Regions from separate parts of the Thalassospira sp. SN3W genome, predicted to be linked through region 3. Evidence: predicted binding sites of a transcription regulator. Region 3 holds the regulator's gene; each other region holds the start of a gene.
What was found. The regulator LexA, encoded in region 3, represses DNA repair genes until DNA is damaged. The targets are predictions, from matches to a motif close to ATGTTCTANTTTGGTTC.
Positions count from the first base shown of each region.

Region 1 (5,099 bases), 440 kb from region 3:
ATGGCGCTGGGCCTGTTGCTGATTGCGATGATCGGGGGATAAGACCATGAAAAACAAGCTGTTCAATCCGGTCTTTCTGTTTCTGGCGTCCCTGATCCTGCCGCTGGTCGCGTTCGAAGCCCTGATAAACGAAGATGCCGCCCTTTCCGGTGTCCTGTCAGGCATCCCGGTTGACATCCCGGTGGGCGGCATTCTGTTTGGTCTGTTTGCGGCCGTCATGGCGCTGATTGCCATCAAGAAATAATACGGTTCCGGCCCGATATCAGGGCCGGAACATCGCAAGCTTGATCCCGAACGCAATAAACACGCTGCCGGTCACGGCCTTTAATGCGCGCTGGAACGATCCACTGCGTGCCATACCTGTCAGGCGCGACAGCAGAATAATCATGGTCGAAAACCAGATGATATTGATGCTGGCATGCACACAAACCAGCATGAAGGCCGATGTAATGGCCCCGTCGCCGACCGGAATGAATTGCGGAAATGCCGCAAGATAGAAAATCGATACCTTGGGATTAAGCGCATTGGTCAGGAACCCTTCGCCATACGCCACCAGAAGCGTCCTGCGGCGTTTGGCCGGGGCCACTTCGGCAACGGTTTTAACCCCGCGCCATGCCTCGCGCAGCGCCTTGAAACCGACCCAGCAAAGATATGCCGCACCGGCAATCTTCACCATCATGAACAATTGTGCCGACTGCACAAGGATCACCGAAATCCCCAAAATCGACAATGTGCCATGCAGGTAAAAGGCGGTCACGAAACCGGCAACATTGGCAAATCCGGCTGCCCGTCCCGATGTCGGAACGGTTTTGGCAATCAGAACGCCATTGGGGCCCGGCGACATCACCAGAAGGGCCGTAACAAGCGTGAAGCTGATAAACTGTGCCCAATCCATCAGAGTGGCTCCTTAAAAGAGGGTGGCCACGAAACTATAGATGGATTGTAAAAACCGGCAAGCGCGCGATTGTACCGATACATGACAATCGAAAAGGCAATTTAAAAGGTCGACAAAAAGACGGGGCTCAATAGTCCGCCTTTGCGCACCTCGCACTGTTTCCTATCCATAAAACGCAATGGATATCCACTTCGCGCAGGAAAATATCGCATCCCTGCCGTTGCTGTGGCGACCCATGCGCAAATCCCCTAATCCTCGGACTTCCATTTCATGAACTGGCTTAACTGCCGATCTGACTGATGCGCAAAATGCCAGCGATTTTTCCTGCCGCGCATAAGCCAGATCAAAATGATTGAAGACAAAAATGAAAAAATATGCGGTTGGATTTGTCTGTAGCTGCGCCGTCGCTTTTGCGCCATCCGCGCATGCTCAGGACGCAGATGGCGGCAACAAATGGGGACCGCATATCGACCTTGAAGGCAAGGCCGGCACAGACCGCAACCTTGGTGAAACCGATCTGTTCATTCCGCTATGGCAGGATGACGATACCCTGACCTTTGCCAATATCCGCGCGCGGATGGATGATGCCAACAGTCACGAAGGCAATTTCGGTGTCGGCATTCGCCAGATGCTTGATAGCGGCTGGAATATTGGCGGCTATGGCTATTTTGATCGCCGCCACAGCGCGTATGACAACAAATTCAATCAGGTGACTTTCGGGGCCGAAGCCCTTTCGCTTGACTGGGATTTTCGCGCCAATGCCTATATGCCGGTCGGCAGGACAAGCTATATGGAAGACAGCCTGAGCACGGTGGATTTTTCCGGCACCACGATCATGTACCGTCAGGGCGAAGAACGCGCCCTTCGCGGTTTTGATGCCGAAATCGGCTGGCGCGCACCATTGTTTGAAGCCACGGCACCACAACAATTGCGCCTTTACGCAGGCGGCTATCGCTTTACCGAAGACGATGTGGACACGGTACAGGGACCTCGCGGGCGGCTTGACCTGACCTTTGATGAAATACCGTTCCTGTGGGAAGGCTCGCGCTTTTCGCTGGGGGCTGAAATCCAGCATGACGACCCGCGCGGCACACAAAGCTTTGCCAGCTTCCGCCTGCGCATTCCGCTTCAGGATTTTGGCGACAATCCCAAACCGCGCCTGAACGCTATCGAACGCCGCATGACCGATCCGATCATACGCGACATTGATATCGTCAGTCAGGCCGGGCAATTCACAACGGCAGAGGAAATAACAAGCACAGCCAACGGCAACACCATCACACTTGTCAGCAGTGCAACAACATCAAGTGCCGACCTCGCCACGACCATCTCATCCGCCGGTGCCAATTCGACCGTGATCCTGAATGGCAGCTTTGCCAGTGTGAACAGCCGCCTTGATGTGCAAAATGGTCAAACCATCATGGGGGCTGGCGACCTCAACGTTCAAACACCTTCCGGTCGCACCGTGACCATTACCACACCGGGTGCCAGCCTAAGCGGCGAAGGATCCTCTCCGGTCGGTTTCGGCAGTCCAAGCCATATTTTCAACATGGCCAGCAACAGCCGCCTTGTCGGCGTTACCGTCTCAACCTCCGACACGCAGGCAACCGCAGCAGTGCGGATTAACGGCGTGAATAACGTCGAAATCATCAATAGCACATTGACCAGCAACGCCACGGGCAACACGTCCTTTGGCATACAGGTTATCGGAAACGCGCAAAACACCGTCATTCGCGGCAATACGATCACATCCACCAGTAACGATACCTTTGCCTATGCCCTGTCAGTCATCGGATCAGACAACCTCGTCTTCGAGAACAACACACTCAATATCAGCGGGGCGACAAACAACCACCTGATTTTCTTTAACCTGAACAATACGAATCTCTCCGGCTCCGGCAACAGCGGCAATGTAAGCACATGCAATGTCGGTGGCGGGACAAGCACCGGCTCCATCAGTTTCACGACAGCAACGCCGACCTGCCCTTAATCAGGAATGCTGTTGATAACCGGATGATGTCATGCCAACGGTCTGCCGCTGTCCGCGTTGATATCGGGGGGGGGGCAACCTGGGTACAACGTATTTCGCTTGAATGTTCCTATTTTGTTCTATAATTTGAGCATATGCGAAACATCATCGAACCGACATCAGATCACATCGAAACCGCCCAACCGGGCGAAGGCTGGATCAATCCGGATTTTGATCCGGATCTGCTGCCCGCGCGCAGGCAAAAAGGCCGCGGGGCGGTATCGAACATTGATGGCCGATTTGAACGCCATATCCATCAGGCGGTCGATGATGGCTGGATGAACAGCCTGATGGAAGATCAGGACGCGCCGCGCATCCGCACCACCCTTGGCATTGATGGCGCACGCAGCGTGATCACCAGAAATCAAAGCCCCGATGTGCCGTTTGACCGTTCGATCAATCCCTATCGCGGCTGTGAACATGGCTGCATCTATTGCTTTGCCAGGCCAACCCACGCTTATCTGGGCCTGTCGCCGGGCTTGGATTTTGAAACAAAACTGTTCTGGAAACCCGACGCCCCGACCCTTTTGCGCAAACAGCTCGCCGTCAAAAGCTATATGCCCGCCCCGATCGTGATTGGCACCAGCACCGATCCCTATCAGCCGGTAGACCGAGAAAAACAGCTGACCCGCTCAATCATCAGGGTACTATCGGATTGCCAGCATCCGTTTTCGATCATCACCAAGGGCGCACTGGTCACCCGCGACATTGATCTGATCGCGCCGATGGCCGCCAGAAACCGCGCGTCGGTCGCAATATCGGTCACAAGCCTTGATCACAGATTATCCAACCTTCTCGAACCGCGTGCCTCCGCCCCGCACCGTCGGCTTGATGCCATTCGCAAACTTGCCTATGCCGGTATTCCCGTAACGGTCCTGTGCGCGCCGATCATTCCCGGCCTGAATGACATGGAAATCGAAAATCTGGTTGCCGCGGTTCATGACGCCGGGGCAACGTCCGTATCGCACATCGTCGTCCGCCTGCCGCTTGAAATCGCCGACCTGTTCGAAGAATGGCTTGCGGCCCATTATCCTGATCGCAAGGCAAAGGTCATGTCCCTGATCCGTCAGATGCGCGACGGCGAACGCTATCAATCCGAATTTGGCACCCGCATGCGCGGCACCGGCCCGATTGCCGACCTGATTGCCAGGCGATTTGATGCTGCACGCAAAAAACACGGCATGACCGGCCGGTCGCTCAACCTTGATTGCAGCGGCTTTGTCCGCCCCAACGCGAACGGGCAAATGTCGCTGTTCTGAGATCACCAGCAACATCGCCCCCCTCACCCCCAAGCCCTGCTCGCACGACCGGCGGGCACCAACCCGATCACTCCGCCCCGGTCACTCCGCCCCAATCACTCTGCACGACGGATCAGCATCGTTCTTTGACCGCCAACGGTAAGGCGCAATACTTCGCCATCATCAAATGCGTAACTAAGGATATGATGATCAGGATCCACAATCTGTTTGTCCTCGATCATGACAGCACCATTTGCGACCAGCGCGCTCGCTGCCGCAATGGTATCGGCAAACCCCGCCATCAGAATAAGCGGCACCACCCCGATCCCGTCTTTCAGGGCATTGGACGTGAAATCAAGTGTCGGCATGCGATCCGCAAGGGAGATATGGGTCATTTTCCGGTTTCCTTGTTGGTGGGGCCACCTCGGGCAAACCGGTTTATGGAAAAAACAAAGGCCGCCCTGGGGCAGCCGGTCTTGGTTTAATTTACAAACACATCAACAGGCGCCGCGCTATGTGCACGACGTAAAATAGGCGTTCTGATGTGTAACAATGTTTTCCATCTTTAAATCATTACGTACCTTATGCTGTCAGGTCAAGCCTGATTGCAGCAGCTTTGTCCGCCCGAATGCCAACCGGCAGATGCAGTTGCTGTGAACAGCCCACCGGGGCACCAGTTCAATGCTGCACACAGCAAAACACCCGCCCCGGCAAAGCCGTTAGGCGGGTGTTGTTGATCAGCCGGATAATGGCGGTTTATCCCACCACCCGGTACCGGGCGTGTGGGGCGGGGATTGCCGTAATCGACGGATCGATCTTCGGCAAAACCCCGCCTTCCTCCGCGCCTGTATATTCTGTCAAATCCTCGTTTTTGGCGTCGGTATCGTTCATCGCCATCATGCGCGCGCTTTCAAAAAAGCGAAGGCCGCGCTTTTCA
Region 1 is NZ_CP121124.1:3,864,861-3,869,959, reverse strand. Features, by position in the region: gene P8T57_RS17820 (L-lactate permease) at 1-42, shown strand, start outside; gene P8T57_RS17815 (hypothetical protein) at 47-244, shown strand; gene P8T57_RS17810 (LysE family translocator) at 263-895, opposite strand; gene P8T57_RS17805 (inverse autotransporter beta domain-containing protein) at 1,260-2,885, shown strand; gene P8T57_RS17800 (PA0069 family radical SAM protein) at 3,020-4,183, shown strand; gene P8T57_RS17795 (tyrosyl-tRNA synthetase) at 4,279-4,557, opposite strand; gene P8T57_RS17790 (hypothetical protein) at 4,919-5,099, opposite strand, start outside.
Region 1: P8T57_RS17800 (PA0069 family radical SAM protein) is a predicted target of LexA. The motif match lies at 2,989-3,005, and genes of this name have one in related genera.

Region 2 (5,099 bases), 1.3 Mb from region 3:
GCGGCGACAAGCGCCAGAATGAGACAAAAGACTGCCCAACCCAACATGATGTTATCTCCTTTTCGGTTTTGGCCGTTGGCGGATCATCGGGATCAAGCCCGGTGCCCGTCAGGCATCAGAGAAGCCGCACGGCAATATTGTTATTCAGCTTCTTCCTGAATGGACTCACCCGCATTTTCCATGTCTTTGCCAAAGCCTTCGGCGGTCTCGCAGGCGGCAAGGCCAAGACCCATGCCGGAAATCATTGCAACGGCGAAAAGCTTTTTCAGAAAGTCAGACATTTCGGTTTCTCCTGTTTGCTCGACGTGATTTTGTTGACATTCCTCATAACGGAGCCGGAAAGACAAAGTTCCCTGTGCGGTTGCCAAGTGTCTGATCTGACGCAATTAAGGCAGAGCCGATGTCTTTGTTTTTGCGGGTTGCAGCCAATCTTGATCATTTTGGGGCAATTGCGGATTTGCCTACCTCGCAACAAAAAACGGGCCCCGAAGGACCCGTTTGATGTATTTGGCGAAAATCGGTAGTCAGCAATCACGCATCATCGTCATTTGACGGTTCATCATCGCTCATGCTGGTCATTGCCTCAGCAATCAGGCCGGCACTTTCGCGGATGCTGCGTTCGATCTCGGCGGTCATTTCCGGATTTTCACGCAGGAAGGTCTTGGCATTCTCGCGGCCCTGACCGATACGGGTCGAATTGTACGAGAACCAGGAACCGGATTTCTCGACGATGCCTGCTTTGACGCCAAGATCAAGGATTTCACCCATCTTGGAAATGCCTTCGCCATACATGATGTCGAATTCGACCTGCTTGAACGGCGGGGCCATCTTGTTTTTGACAACCTTCACGCGGGTCTGGTTACCCACGACTTCGTCACGATCCTTGATCTGGCCGATACGGCGAATATCGAGACGGACAGACGCATAGAATTTAAGCGCGTTACCGCCGGTGGTGGTTTCCGGACTACCGAACATCACACCGATCTTCATACGGATCTGGTTGATGAAGATGACCATGCAGTTGGAACGCGAGACCGAACTGGTCAGCTTTCGCAATGCCTGGCTCATCAGGCGGGCCTGCAGGCCAACGTGGGTATCGCCCATTTCGCCTTCAAGTTCCGCACGTGGCACAAGGGCGGCAACCGAATCGACGACCAGAACATCAATCGCACCGGAACGCACCAGCGTATCGGCGATTTCAAGCGCCTGTTCACCGGCGTCAGGCTGCGAAATCAGGAGTTCGTCGGTATTCACCCCCAGCTTGCGGGCATAACCCGGATCAAGCGCGTGCTCGGCATCGACAAAAGCACAGGTGCCGCCCAGTTTCTGGGCCTCGGCAATGGTGTGCAGGGCCAGTGTGGTTTTACCCGAACTTTCCGGGCCGTAAATTTCGACGATGCGGCCACGCGGCAGACCACCAATGCCAAGCCCGATATCAAGGCCAAGCGATCCGGTCGAAATGGCTGAAATATCAACCGCACTATCGCGCTGGCCGAGCTTCATGATCGAGCCCTTGCCAAATGCGCGTTCGATCTGCCCAAGGGCGGCTTCGAGTGCCTTCTGCTTATCCATCGTATCCTTATCCACCAAATGCAGCGCGGTCTGAATCATTTTTCGAACTCTCTTATTCCACAGGGCCGGGTAGGATGCAACGCAGGCGGTTCCCCGGTCCTAAATGCGGAACGCCACCGCTAGGTGCCCCGCCGGATAACTGACATCACGCCAACCATTTTCCGGCAAACGCATTGAGAACATAATGTGAACACTCGCACAAAAAAATGGATGTTGCAAGTTTGTTCTCATTCTGGTGGGTAAGAATTCGAACCCGGATAAATAAAATTGTCGCCGGGCTTGTGCCGGGATTTTTAAAACAATTCGGAGAAGCCCGGTTCAGGTCGTGATTTTCAGATGTTCGTGCCGATGTGCATGTCCATGATCGTCATCGCCGTGATGATGGGTTTCGACATGCAATTCACCCGGAACCGAATAAAGCTGCCCATGGCGCACGCCAGGTTGTGCCAGAACCTGATCGGCGAATTTGCGAATATCGGAAAGCTTGCCGCGTAAGGTCACGCTTTCAAGGCACGTATCGTGATCAATATGGAAATGCACGGTCGAAACGGTCAGGTCATGATGTTCGTGCTGCGCACTCATCAGCCGTGATGCCAGCATGCGTTCTTCATGATCATAAACATAATTCAGGACCGCTATGCCAACGCCACCGGTGTCTTCGTCAAGCTTGGTATTCTGGAGCTTTTCCCGGATCAGGTCACGAAAACCTTCTGACCGGTTGGTGTAGCCGCGATGCTCAAGGAAAGCATCGAACGCCTCCATCAAATCGTCTTCGATTGATACGGTCACGCGGGTCATACGAATTCCCTTTCAGAATCATCAGCTTGACTCGTATGAACATTTTTGAAAAGTTCATACCGCCTTTCAACTTCCCTAATCTCCCAAAGGATAGCAGATGTTTCAATCAAAGTTCACAACCCCGCTTGCAATTGCCGCACTGGGGTGCCTGATCGGCTTTGGCGCAGCGGCCCATGAATTTGTCGCCAGCAGCAAAACCACCCCCGCGAATGGCAAGGACACTGCTGCCTTCATCCTCGATTCGACTCATGTTTTCGGCACTCCGGAAGAAGCCGAAGCGCCAAAGCATGTCCGTGCACAATTGATCACCCCCTCGGCCAACACCGAACTTGATGTCACTGAAAATGCGGATGCCCCCAATCTGACTGGCACATTCACCCTTTCCAAAGAAGAACCCGCATGGCTTGTCGGGCATCGCCTGCCGGTAATCTGGTCACAAACGCCCGATGGCTGGAAAGAAGGCGGGCCGGACGCACATCCCGATGCGGTTGCGTCATCCCGATTTGAAAAATTTTCCAAAAACCTGACTGGAGGCTCCCAAAACGCGGATTTCATTTCTTCCCCTCTGGGGCACAAACTTGAAATCGTGCCGCTTTCCGATCCGCGCATGACGGCAATCGGCCAAGACGTTGCGGTTCAAATCCTGCTGGACGGGCAACCTTATTCGACCAGTGTCCTGGCAACCTATGCCGGATTTACCGACACGCCATCGTCTTATGCCTATTACACCGAAACTTTCAGCGATGATCGTGGCAGCGGCATTGCCAAAATCCGGATTACGAAACCGGGTCTTTGGATGGTTCGGGTTGCGGCCGATGTCCCGGACTCTGATGCATCTGTCCGGGTACATAACCTGCGGGCAACCCTGACTTTCGATGTCAGCCAATAGGCCGCCACATGCTGCAATCGTTTGGGCGTTTGATGATCGCGGCAATTGCCTGCGCGATCCTGCTTTGTGCAGGATCGTTCCCGGCGATTGCCCACGGTGCGGGATGGCAGATTGACCAAAACCGGACCGCCACCGTCTATCAGTTCGGCTATACAGATGGCTCACCAATGATATTTGCCGAAGCCACAGTGACGTCACCGGACGGGAAAACCTGGCAAAAAGGAAGAACTGATCGTGAAGGACGCCTTGCCGTCGCGGTTCCGGCATTACGCCCTGAAGATCATACCGATGCGCATTGGAAAATAATGGTATCAGACGGCATGGGTCATCAGGTTGTCCTGATCCATTCATCGGAAAAAACACCGCCACCGGGGACACAATCCTCGGCCCCAACCCCCGGATTGCAGGGAAACAGCGCCTTGCTTGACCTGCCGGTCTGGGCTGCAATCCTGTTCGGTTTCAGCCTGATAACCAATCTTGCCTTTCTGCCGGGCTGGATCACCAGGATCAAAAGGCAGAGAAAATCGCACTTAATGCAGGAATAAAAGCGCAACACCCCCAAAGGCCATGCAGGTCCCGACGATGGCCTGCAGGCCAACGGGGCGGCGCAGAACCACACCTTCATAGACAATCAGCAAAACCGGTGGCAACGCCATCAGCGTTGATGCGATACCGACATTGGCATTCTGAACCGCCACCATCGAGAGCCACACGCCAAGCGCCGGGCCGATAAAAGCCCCCAGAAACAGCCACCGCCCGACATCAGGTGCGCTGCACGCCACAATCGTGCGCCGAGCACGCCCCATGGCAATCGCAATTCCCCACATGATCACAACCGCGACAAAGGTTCTGATCCATGTGGCCGACAGCGCAGAATAACCGCTGATCAGTGCATATTTCGCCGTCACCAGATTCGCGACCTGACCAATGGCACCGCCAAGTCCAAACAAGATACCAACCAGATAATTGCGTCCTTCCAACCCGACAGGACGCCCCTTTTTCATCATGATGACCAAAAGAATGCCACCAATGCCAAGCGCAATACCCGACATTTCCTGAGGGCTGAGGACTTCGTCAAACAGAAACCAGCCCAACACCGCCCCCATGATCGGCACGGTCGACATCATCAGCATCGATAACCGCGCCCCCAGGGTCACAAAGGCCTGAAACAGCATGGCATCGCCAATCACAAGGCCAAGAACCGACGACAGTGACAACCAGCCAAGCTGCTCCCACGTTACCGCGCTCGGCCAAGGCTGGCCTTTCAATAGCCAGTGCAACACCGTCAGACAGGTAATCGAGCAGGCCAGACGCCCGCGATTGACCGTCTGCGCGCCGACCTTGCCGCCAATGTTGGAAAAAATCATGCTCGACGTCGCCCAGGCCATCGCGGCAGTAAAGGCGGCTGCTTCACCGAAGAACGGGATCATGCGGGGCTCTTGCTTGGACGTTGTTTTGGTTGTTGACCGGGATGTGGCGCAGCCGGTTCGGGAAGATAAGCGCGACTTTGCCCTTTTTGGCAACTGTAAAAATCACAGATTATCCCAGTAAAACAACGAATAGTACCAAAGCAAACCCTTCACCCGCTTGCGAAATTCTGATCGCGCCGTATGTTGAACCGATTGCTTGAAACAGGACGACATACATGATCCGGAAAAACGAGACCGCAGCGGAAACCAAACCGTTCAAGGGCATCCGCCGCCATTTGCATGATGGCGAGGTGGTGATCATGGATCTGCCGATTTCGCCGGTTTCGATCCTTGTCCCCGGTCTCATCAAGATCATCTGGATTGCGGTGCTGATTTATGCATCCTACCACTGGCGCGCAATTTACGATTTT
Region 2 is NZ_CP121124.1:2,983,187-2,988,285, reverse strand. Features, by position in the region: gene P8T57_RS13470 (DUF1328 domain-containing protein) at 1-47, opposite strand, end outside; gene P8T57_RS13465 (entericidin A/B family lipoprotein) at 141-281, opposite strand; gene recA (recombinase RecA) at 532-1,611, opposite strand; gene nikR (nickel-responsive transcriptional regulator NikR) at 1,891-2,370, opposite strand; gene P8T57_RS13450 (DUF4198 domain-containing protein) at 2,468-3,259, shown strand; gene P8T57_RS13445 (hypothetical protein) at 3,268-3,804, shown strand; gene P8T57_RS13440 (DMT family transporter) at 3,790-4,689, opposite strand; gene P8T57_RS13435 (PH domain-containing protein) at 4,905-5,099, shown strand, end outside.
Region 2: recA (recombinase RecA) is a predicted target of LexA. The motif match lies at 1,783-1,799, and genes of this name have one in related genera.

Region 3 (5,099 bases):
CCCATGTGCTGAACCGCCTTGGTTCCGAACATGCATGGGTTGTCTATGGTCATAGCGGCCTTGATGAAATTTCAACAACCGGCCCGACCTTTGTCGCCGAAGTCAAAAACGGCACGGTTACGACCTTTGAAATCAACCCCGAAGATTACGGCCTTGAAATCGTCACCCTTGATGCGCTTAAAGGCGGCGACGCCCAGACAAACGCGCAGGCCATTCTCGATCTTCTTGCCGGTAAAAAAAGCGCCTATCGCGATATCGTTCTGCTGAATGCCGCAGCCGCCCTTGTGGTGACCGACATCGCAACCGATCTTGCCGATGGCATCGCAAAGGCCCGCACCGCAATCGATTCTGGCAAAGCCGCAGAAACCCTGCAGGCACTTGTCCGCATTTCCAATCAGGGGACCGCAGCGTGAGCGACGTACTCGAACGTATCTGTAACGACAAACGCGACCATATCGCCGCCTGCAAGGCGCGAAAGTCACTTGCCGACCTCGAAACCGCCGCCAGATCGCAATCGGCACCGCGCGGCTTTATCAAGGCGCTTGAAACATCGGTTGCGGATGGTCGTTACGGTCTGATTGCCGAAATTAAAAAGGCATCCCCGTCCAAGGGCCTGATCCGCCCGGACTTCAATCCGCCCGTTCTGGCGCAGGCCTACAAGGCCGGTGGGGCAAGCTGCCTGTCGGTCCTGACCGACATTCCCTATTTCCAGGGCGATGACAGCTATCTGGTTGCCGCGCGTGCAGCGGTTGACCTGCCGGTATTGCGCAAGGATTTCATGCTTGATCCCTATCAGGTGACCGAAGCCCGGGCCCTTGGTGCCGATTGCATCCTTCTGATCATGGCAGCCCTCGAAGACGCCCAGGCCGCCGAGCTTGAAGACGCAGCAAACAGCCTTGGCATGGATGTCCTGATCGAGGTGCACAATGCACCGGAACTTGAACGTGCCCTGAAACTGAAATCAAAGCTTCTCGGCGTGAACAACCGCAATCTGAAAACGCTCGAAGTCTCCCTGACCACGACTGAAGAACTCGCTGGCATGGTTGATGACAGCCGGATGCTGGTCGCCGAAAGCGGCCTGTTCACGCACGATGACCTCGCCCGCATGGCAAAGGTCGGCGCGCAATGCTTCCTGATCGGCGAAAGCCTGATGCGTCAGGACGACGTCACCGCCGCCACCCGTAATATTCTTGGCCTCGCGGCCTGATAACGGAACAAGACACAGGCATGGCAGACAAACTTTCGCATATCGACGCCGCTGGTAACGCCGTCATGGTCGATATTTCGGCCAAGACCGATACCGCGCGCGTCGCCATCGCAAAGGGCCGTGTCCTGATGTCGGCGGAAACGGCCCGGCTGATTGCCGAACGCGGCCATAAAAAGGGCGACGTTCTTGGCATCGCCCAGCTTGCCGGGATTATGGGGGCCAAGAAAACCGCCGACCTGATACCGCTTTGCCATCCCCTGCCTCTAACCTCGGTCGAAGTCACGCTGGAACTCGCAACTGCCACCGATGCGGTAGATATTGTCGCGACCTGCAAAACCACCGGCAAAACCGGGGTGGAAATGGAAGCCCTGACCGCCGTTTCCGTTACCGCACTTACCGTGTTCGATATGTGCAAGGCGGTCGATAAAGCCATGCGGATTACCGATATTCGCGTTGTCCACAAGGAAGGCGGAAAGTCGGGTACTTTCACCGCCGACTGATCCCTGAAAGTACCCAAATTTCGTTTCTTGACCGAAAGAATGCCCTTAAACGGTGATTTTTCGGATTGTGGTGCTTGACGAACAAGCAGAACCAAAGTAGAACATTTATGTATTCGGTTTGTTCTTATTACTGGTTCGGAAAAAATCATGCTGACGCGCAAGCAATACGAATTGCTGGTCTATATCGATAATTACCTTCGCGATCATGGCATCTCGCCCTCTTTTGACGAGATGAAAGAAGCCCTGAGCCTGAAATCCAAATCCGGCATTCATCGACTGATCACCGGGCTTGAGGAACGCGGTTTTATTCGCCGTCTCGCCCATCGGGCCCGCGCGCTCGAAGTCTTGCGTCTTCCCGATAATAATGATGACGACGCGGCGGAAACGCCCAACAATGTTACCTCTATCGCCTCCGCGCGAAAGGCTGCGCATCGGCCGGCAACCGTGCCTTCGGCCTTTTCGGAATCGGGTGAATCCGTTTCCCTGCCGCTGTTTGGCCGGATTGCGGCGGGTACCCCGATCGAAGCCCTTCGCGATCAGACCACAATGGTGCAGGTCCCGGCAGCGCTTCTGGGAACCGGCGATCACTATGCGCTTGAAGTTTCCGGTGATTCGATGATCGATGCCGGTATTCTCGATGGCGACACAGTCCTGATCCAGCGTTGCGAACAGGCCAATGATGGCTCCATCGTTGTCGCACTGGTCGACGACGCCGAAGCCACTCTGAAACGCCTGAAACGTGGCCGTGGCGAAGTTCTGCTGGAACCGGCCAATGCGCGTTATGAAACGCGCGCGCTGTCGCCTGATCGTGTCCGCATTCAGGGACGTCTGATCGGTTTGCTGCGCCAATACTGATAGAATACCGAATAAACCGAACAAACCGAAAGAAACGCCGTCGGCCTTGCCTGACGGCGTTTTTTATTTGACCACCCTGCCTCCGATGATAATCCACGGCCAGATGCCGGACGTTTCACGCACGGTTTCGATCACCGGGGCGGCATCGGGCCGCAACGCAACCGATACGCCCCCCTGCCACCACAACAGGTCATCATCGATGACAGTCACATCCGGCGCACAGATATCATGCGGCATATCGCGTTTCAGGCTGATGATCATATCGCCATGGCGGCATGCATAGAACGGATTGGCAAGATCATTGGCAATGATCACCTGCCGTCCGGCGATCCTGACGGAACAAACCGTTGCGTCGCATTTTTCGATGACATTGCTGGCATCATGATCGGCGATACCAAATCGCGCCATCCAGACCGACTGCTGAAAATCCGAAATGCCTTCGGGCAGGACAAGTTTGTCGCGCACCCTGTCGCGAATTGCCCAGCTTTCCTGATCCCCCGAAACCAGAATATCCGCCGGGCGATACAGGATTTGCGCCGCAATCGCCACGCATAGCGGAATGACAGCCAACCGGGCAATCGCGTTCCCCCGCCAGACCAGCCACCAGGCCATCGCCATCATGATGCCGATGGCAAATACGGCACTAAACTGCTCGACATGCCAAAGCCCCCAGGCCTGATCGGCGGCAAGGCTTGCGGTTTCAATCAACAATGTCAGTCCCGGCTTCATCAACCACAATGCCAGTCCCCCGGCCCCGAACGGCATCAGAACAAGCGTCGCCACAATCAGCGGCATCACCCAGAACGCCATCACCGGAATGGCAATCAGGTTGGACACGATCCCGATCATCGAAATCCGCCCAAAATGAAACCCGATGATCGGCGCGGTCACCGCCGTAACCAGCAACCCGGTCATCACCAGCCCGGCAAAAAACAGCCAAAGCCGGAATAGCCATGACCGATCCCCCGACTTGTCAAACCATCGCCTGCCCGGGCCATCATAAAACGCCACCAGAACCGACACCGCCGCAAAGGAAAGCTGAAAGCTTGGCCCCAATACCGCATCGGGCCGCAGGATCAGAACAACCAGCGCCGCAAACGCCACCAGCCGCAACGATATCGCCCGCCGATCCAGCAGCAACGCAACCCAGACAATCGTCAACGTCACAAAGGCACGCTGCGTCGGAACACTGGCCCCTGACAGGCCAAGATAGATCACGGCTGCGCCCATCGCCCCGATAGCCGCCCATTTCTTGATCGGAAACCGCAGCGCAAGGGCGGGAATGGCCGCCATGCCAAACCGCAGGAAAAAGAAAACCGTCCCGCTTAAAAGCCCCATATGCAGCCCGGAAATCGCCAGAAGATGCGCCAATCCCGATTTGCGAAGATCATCGGCAATTTCCGCACTGACATCGCCGCGTTCGCCGACAATCAGTGCCTTGGCAATCCCGGCCTCTGCGCCGGTAAGGCTCTGATCGATTGCCGTCATGATCGTCAGGCGCAGACTTTCGATCCGGTCCGAAACCGGCTGCATCATTCCTGTTTCGGCCTTCTTGGTCACACTATATTTATGGCCGAAAACAAACCCGGTCGCCCCGATCCCGTCCAGATATAATCCGCGTGAAAAATCCGGGTCGCCCGGCACGGACGCTGCACGCAACGGAAACAGCCGTGCCGTTGCCACGATATGATCCCCGACGGAAAGCTCATCGCCACCTGGAAGGCTCAATCGCACCTTCCAGTCAAATGCCCGGTCCTCAAGCCCCGCGATCCGCATTGGTGCCACGGTCATGCGCATCCTGCCGCCTCGTGGTTCCAGAAGCGTGATGTCGCCTTCGATCTCTGTCATGTAAAGCGTCTTGGTCAGAAGCCCGGATGGCGCCCTTCCAAGATGGATGGATGCAATCAGCAACCCGCCACAAAAACCCGCCAGCAGCAGAATGCCAAAGAATGGCAAAACCCAGCGTCGCGAAATCCACAATCCGGACAGCAAAAGAATCACCGCAAGGCCGGTTTGCTGTACCGTCAGGCGCGCAGGGAGAGAAAAATACGCCGCACATCCCAACCCGAAGAATATAACCGTGCACAGGATCCAGGAATTTCTGCGCGCGGCCAACAACAATCCTGTTTGCGAAAATATTCTCGCAACATATTGATTTTTATTAATTCCATCACGACTTATTCGACGAATGTACAATAGCCTGCCCGGCGCACAGTTTCTATCTATCATCGGCTGTGGTGCAACACCGCCGCATATGTGTTATAGCGTGCACGCCAAAAGTCATTACGACAAGCAACAACATCCAGCCAACGGATAGAGTGAATGACGGTTGTTACCCGTTTTGCCCCGTCTCCGACCGGGTTTCTGCATATCGGCGGCGCACGCACCGCCCTTTATAACTGGCTTTATGCCAAACACACCGGCGGCAAATTCCTGCTGCGCATCGAAGACACCGACCGGGAACGGTCCACCCCCGAGGCCGTAGAAGCCATTTTCGATGGGCTAAGCTGGCTTGGCCTGACCGCAGACGAAGAACC
Region 3 is NZ_CP121124.1:4,301,930-4,307,028, forward strand. Features, by position in the region: gene trpD (anthranilate phosphoribosyltransferase) at 1-413, shown strand, start outside; gene trpC (indole-3-glycerol phosphate synthase TrpC) at 410-1,207, shown strand; gene moaC (cyclic pyranopterin monophosphate synthase MoaC) at 1,228-1,707, shown strand; gene lexA (transcriptional repressor LexA) at 1,855-2,562, shown strand; gene P8T57_RS19840 (ComEC/Rec2 family competence protein) at 2,626-4,677, opposite strand; gene gltX (glutamate--tRNA ligase) at 4,885-5,099, shown strand, end outside.

Region 4 (5,099 bases), 160 kb from region 3:
TGGTACATTGGCCGGATCGGACCTCGACATGATCGCCGCGGTTAAGAATTGCGTCGAAATGGTGGGCATCGATCTTGGAGAAGCCCTTCGCATGGCATCCCTGTATCCGGCCGCGTTCCTGAAACTTGACGATGTCATGGGTCGCATCGCACCGGGCTATCAGGCCGACATGATCCTGTTTGATGACGATTACAACGTCACTCGCAGCTGGATCAAAGGCGTAGAATAATCTCAATACAACAAAGCATTAAAAACTTATCAGGAGGCACAACATGAAGCCGGTTCGTATTCTTGTCGTCGGTCTTGGCAATATGGGATTATCGCATGCCAAAGCCTATCACGCGCTTGAAGGGTACGAAATCGTCGGACTGTGTACCCGTTCCGAAATCCCGGCAGAAAACCTTCCGGATGGTTTTGCCGCCTACCCGCAATTTACCGATTTTCATACTGCGCTGGCGGCAACAAAACCTGATGCAGTTTCGATCAACACATATACCGAAACCCATGCTGATTTTGCCATCGCCGCATTCGAAGCCGGGGCGCATGTCTTTATTGAAAAGCCATTGGCAGCTAATGCCGAGGATGCCGAACGTGTGGTCAATGCAGCCAAAAAGCACGGTCGCAAACTGGTGATCGGCTATATCCTGCGCCATCATCCGTCTTGGGCAAAGTTCGTTGAAGTTGCAAAGACACTCGGCAAGCCGCTCGTCATGCGCATGAACCTGAACCAACAAAGCAGCGGTGCTTTCTGGGAAACCCATAAACGGTTGCTCAACAGTGTTTCACCGATTGTCGATTGTGGTGTGCATTATCTTGACATGATGTGTCTGATGACCGGCGCAAAACCGGTATCGGTCAGCGCCATCGGCGTACGCCTGTCGGATGAAGTTGCACCGGAAATGTATAACTATGGTCAGTTGCAGGTGCGCTTTGATGACGGATCAGTTGGCTGGTACGAGGCCGGTTGGGGACCAATGATCAGCGAAACCGCCTTTTTCGTCAAAGATGTGATCGGACCGAAAGGCTGTGTTTCCATCACCGATGTTGAAGAAAAAGGTGCGGGTTCTGCCGATATCGATACCCACACAAAGACGAATGCCTTAAAGCTTCATCATGCTGCCACAGATGCAGCCGGAAAATTTACACAATCTGACGAAATCATCCGCACAGACGACGAGCCCGATCATGACGGCCTGTGTCTGCGTGAACAGCAATTTTTCCTAAAGTCTATAACGGAAAACCTTGACCTTACGCAGCATATGGAAGATGCATTGGGCTCCTTACGGATTGCCCTCGCTGCGGATCAGTCGGTACGCACGGGGGAAACAATAATACTCTGACCCCCAGGAGGAGTACCCACATGCCTTCCGTTAAACCCGGTGTTGTTACCGGTTCTGCCTATCGTGACCTTGTCGCTGCCTGCAAACAGGACGGTTACGCCCTTCCCGCCGTCAATATCACATCGTCCAGCACGATGAATGCCGCCCTTGAAGCCGCTGCAAATGCCGGTTCTGACATCATCATTCAGCTTTCGAATGGCGGTGCACAGTTCTTTGCCGGCAAGGGCATCAAGGACGCTGCAGCAGCCCGTGTCGTGGGCGCTGTTTCGGCTGCACGCCATGCCCAGCTGATGGCTGAATATTATGGTGTTGCTGTCGTCATGCATACCGACCACGCAAACCGGAAATTCGTTCCGTGGGTCGATGAAATGCTGAAATGGAGCGAAAAGGCCTATGCCGAGACCGGCAAGGCGCTTTACAGCTCCCACATGCTGGACCTGTCCGAGGAACCGCTCGAAGACAACCTGTCGACCTGCGAAGAGTTCCTCAAACGCATGTCGAAAATCGAAATGAGCCTGGAAATCGAACTGGGCGTGACCGGCGGCGAAGAAGACGGTATTGGCCATGACCTTGATACTAGTGTCGAGGAAATTGATCCACGTCTTTATACCCGCCCAGAAGAAGTCGAAGAAGCATACCGTCGCCTTGCTCCGCTTGGCCATTTCTCGGTCGCGGCGGCATTCGGCAACGTTCATGGCGTTTATAAACCGGGTAACGTCAAGCTTCGTCCGGAAATCCTTCTGGAATCCCAGAAATATGTTTCGGAAAAGCATAACCTTGGCGACCGTCCGCTAGACTTCGTGTTCCATGGCGGTTCGGGTTCGGAAAAAGAAAAAATCGAAGAAGCTGTCGGTTATGGCGTCTTCAAGATGAATATCGATACCGATACCCAGTTCGCCTATTCGCGCCCGGTTGGCGAATATGTCGAAGCCAACGCACGTGCGTTCAAGTATCAGGTCGATCCGGATACCGATCAGCCCTACAAAAAACAATACGATCCGCGCGTATGGGTCCGTGAAGCAGAACTTTCGATGGTATCCCGCCTCGAAGAAGCTTTCAAGGATCTTGGCGCAACCGGCCGGTCGGTTACCAAAGGGTGATCCTTTAGGATTGCAAAAGCATGTTCAACCCGCCGGTTTTTCCGGCGGGTTTTTTCGTGCATTGTCTTGCGCTGCGAAAAAAACAGACTACTCCTGACAGATACTGACAGGAACTGTCTGGGGTGCGCTTGCGTATCAGGTTTGGCTCCTCTATACCTTTTCCGAACATTACAGGAACAAAAGGCCCGACATGCTGACGAAAATTTCGGTTCGCGGTGCGAAAGAACATAACCTGCAAAATATCGATGTTGAACTGCCCCGCGATGCTCTGGTGGTCATCACTGGTCTGTCAGGGTCAGGCAAAAGTTCGCTGGCGTTCGATACGATTTATGCCGAAGGACAGCGTCGTTATGTCGAAAGCCTGTCAGCGTACGCACGTCAATTCCTTGAATTGATGCAAAAACCCGATGTGGAATATATCGATGGCCTGTCTCCTGCCATTTCCATCGAACAGAAAACAACATCGCGCAACCCGCGCTCGACTGTGGGAACGGTTACCGAAATTTATGACTATATGCGTCTTCTCTGGGCGCGCGTTGGCATCCCGTATTCCCCGGCAACCGGCCTTCCGATTGTCAGCCAGACCGTATCGCAGATGGTTGACCGCGTTATGGAAATGCCCAAAGGCACGCGGCTTTATCTGCTGGCACCGTTCGTTCGGGGGCGTAAGGGTGAATACAAAAAGGAACTGCGTGACCTTCGCACACGCGGGTTCCAGCGCGTCAAGATTGATGGCGAAATGTATGACATCGACGAAGCGCCTGAACTGAACAAAAAGCTAAAGCACGATATCTCGGTCGTGGTTGACCGTCTGATCGTCAAGGAAGGGATAGCAACCCGCCTTGCAGACAGTTTTGAAACCGCCCTTGAACTGACAGACGGTATCGTTCTGACCGAAGATGCCAAAACCGGGGAAACAACCGTGTTCTCGGCAAAGTTCGCCTGCCCGGTTTCCGGTTTCACGATTGAGGAAATAGAACCGCGCCTGTTCTCGTTCAACAATCCGTTTGGTGCCTGCCCGGCCTGTGATGGCCTTGGAACCCAGATGGAATTCGATCCGGAACTGGTCGTCCCCGATGAAGGCAAAAGCCTTGACGATGGCGCTGTTGCGCCGTGGGCCAGCACCACGTCGAAATATTATCTTCAAACCCTGCGGGCGGTCGCCAAGCATTTCGGTTTCAAGACCAATGTCGCATGGGAAAAGCTTCCGAAAACAGCACAGGACATCATTCTGTATGGTTCAGGTGATGAAGACGTCACGGTGACCTACGATGACGGTTCGCGCAGCTACAAGGTTGCCCGACCGTTCGAAGGCGTCATTCCCAACATGTCGCGCCGCTGGCGCGAAACCGACAGCCAGTGGGCACGCGACGAACTTTCGAAGTATCAGACGGTTTCAAGCTGCCCGACCTGCGAAGGCCATCGCCTGAAACCCGAGGCACTGGCCGTGAAGATCGACAAATCCACGATTTCGGAGATCACCGATCTTTCGATTGGCAAGGCCGCCGACTGGTTCCAGGCGCTTGAAGGCAAACTGAACGAAAAAGAAACCGAAATCGCGCGACGCATCCTGCGCGAAATCAATGATCGCCTGCGTTTCCTGCGGGATGTCGGGCTGGATTATCTGTCGATGTCGCGTACATCTGGCACACTTTCAGGTGGCGAAAGCCAGCGTATCCGGCTGGCGTCGCAAATCGGATCCGGCCTGACCGGGGTCTTGTATGTTCTGGATGAACCTTCCATTGGCCTGCATCAGCGTGACAATGATCGCTTGCTTGAGACCCTGAAACGTCTTCGAGATCTGGGCAACACCGTGCTTGTTGTTGAACATGACGAAGACGCCATTCGTGCCGCCGATTATGTCGTTGATATGGGCCCTGGTGCTGGTATCCATGGCGGTCGTATTGTTGCCGAAGGCACACCCGAACAGATACAGCAGAACCCGAACAGCCTGACCGGAAAGTATCTTGTCGGGGTTGAACAGATCGCCGTTCCCAAGGAACGACGCAAGGGTAATGGCAAATCGATCGCAATCAAGGGCGCACGTGCCAACAACCTACAAAATGTCGATGCCAAATTCCCGCTTGGCAAATTCATCTGTGTTACCGGTGTTTCGGGTGGCGGCAAGTCCAGCCTTGTTATTGAGACGTTGTATAAGGCGCTAGCCAAACGGATGCATAATGCGCGCAATCACCCCGGTGCCCATGACACCATCACCGGCATCGAACATATCGACAAAATCATCGATATCGACCAAAGCCCGATTGGCCGCACCCCGCGTTCGAACCCGGTCACCTATACCGGGGCCTTCACCCCGATCCGTGACTGGTTCTCGCAACTGCCCGAGGCCAAAACACGCGGTTACAAGCCCGGCCGTTTCTCGTTCAACGTCAAGGGTGGCCGTTGTGAAGCTTGTCAGGGCGATGGCGTGATCAAGATCGAAATGCATTTCCTGCCTGATGTTTACGTTACCTGTGATCAGTGCAAGGGTAAGCGATACAACCGCGAAACGCTGGAAATATCATTTAAAGGCAAATCGATATCTGACATTCTTGATATGACAGTCGAAGAAGGTGCCGATTTCTTCAAGGCCGTTCCATCCATTCGCGACAAGATGGAAACCTTAAAACAGGTCGGGTTGAGCTACATCCATCTGGGG
Region 4 is NZ_CP121124.1:4,137,673-4,142,771, reverse strand. Features, by position in the region: gene nagA (N-acetylglucosamine-6-phosphate deacetylase) at 1-229, shown strand, start outside; gene P8T57_RS19035 (Gfo/Idh/MocA family oxidoreductase) at 273-1,340, shown strand; gene fbaA (class II fructose-bisphosphate aldolase) at 1,361-2,440, shown strand; gene uvrA (excinuclease ABC subunit UvrA) at 2,631-5,099, shown strand, end outside.
Region 4: uvrA (excinuclease ABC subunit UvrA) is a predicted target of LexA. The motif match lies at 2,604-2,620, and genes of this name have one in related genera.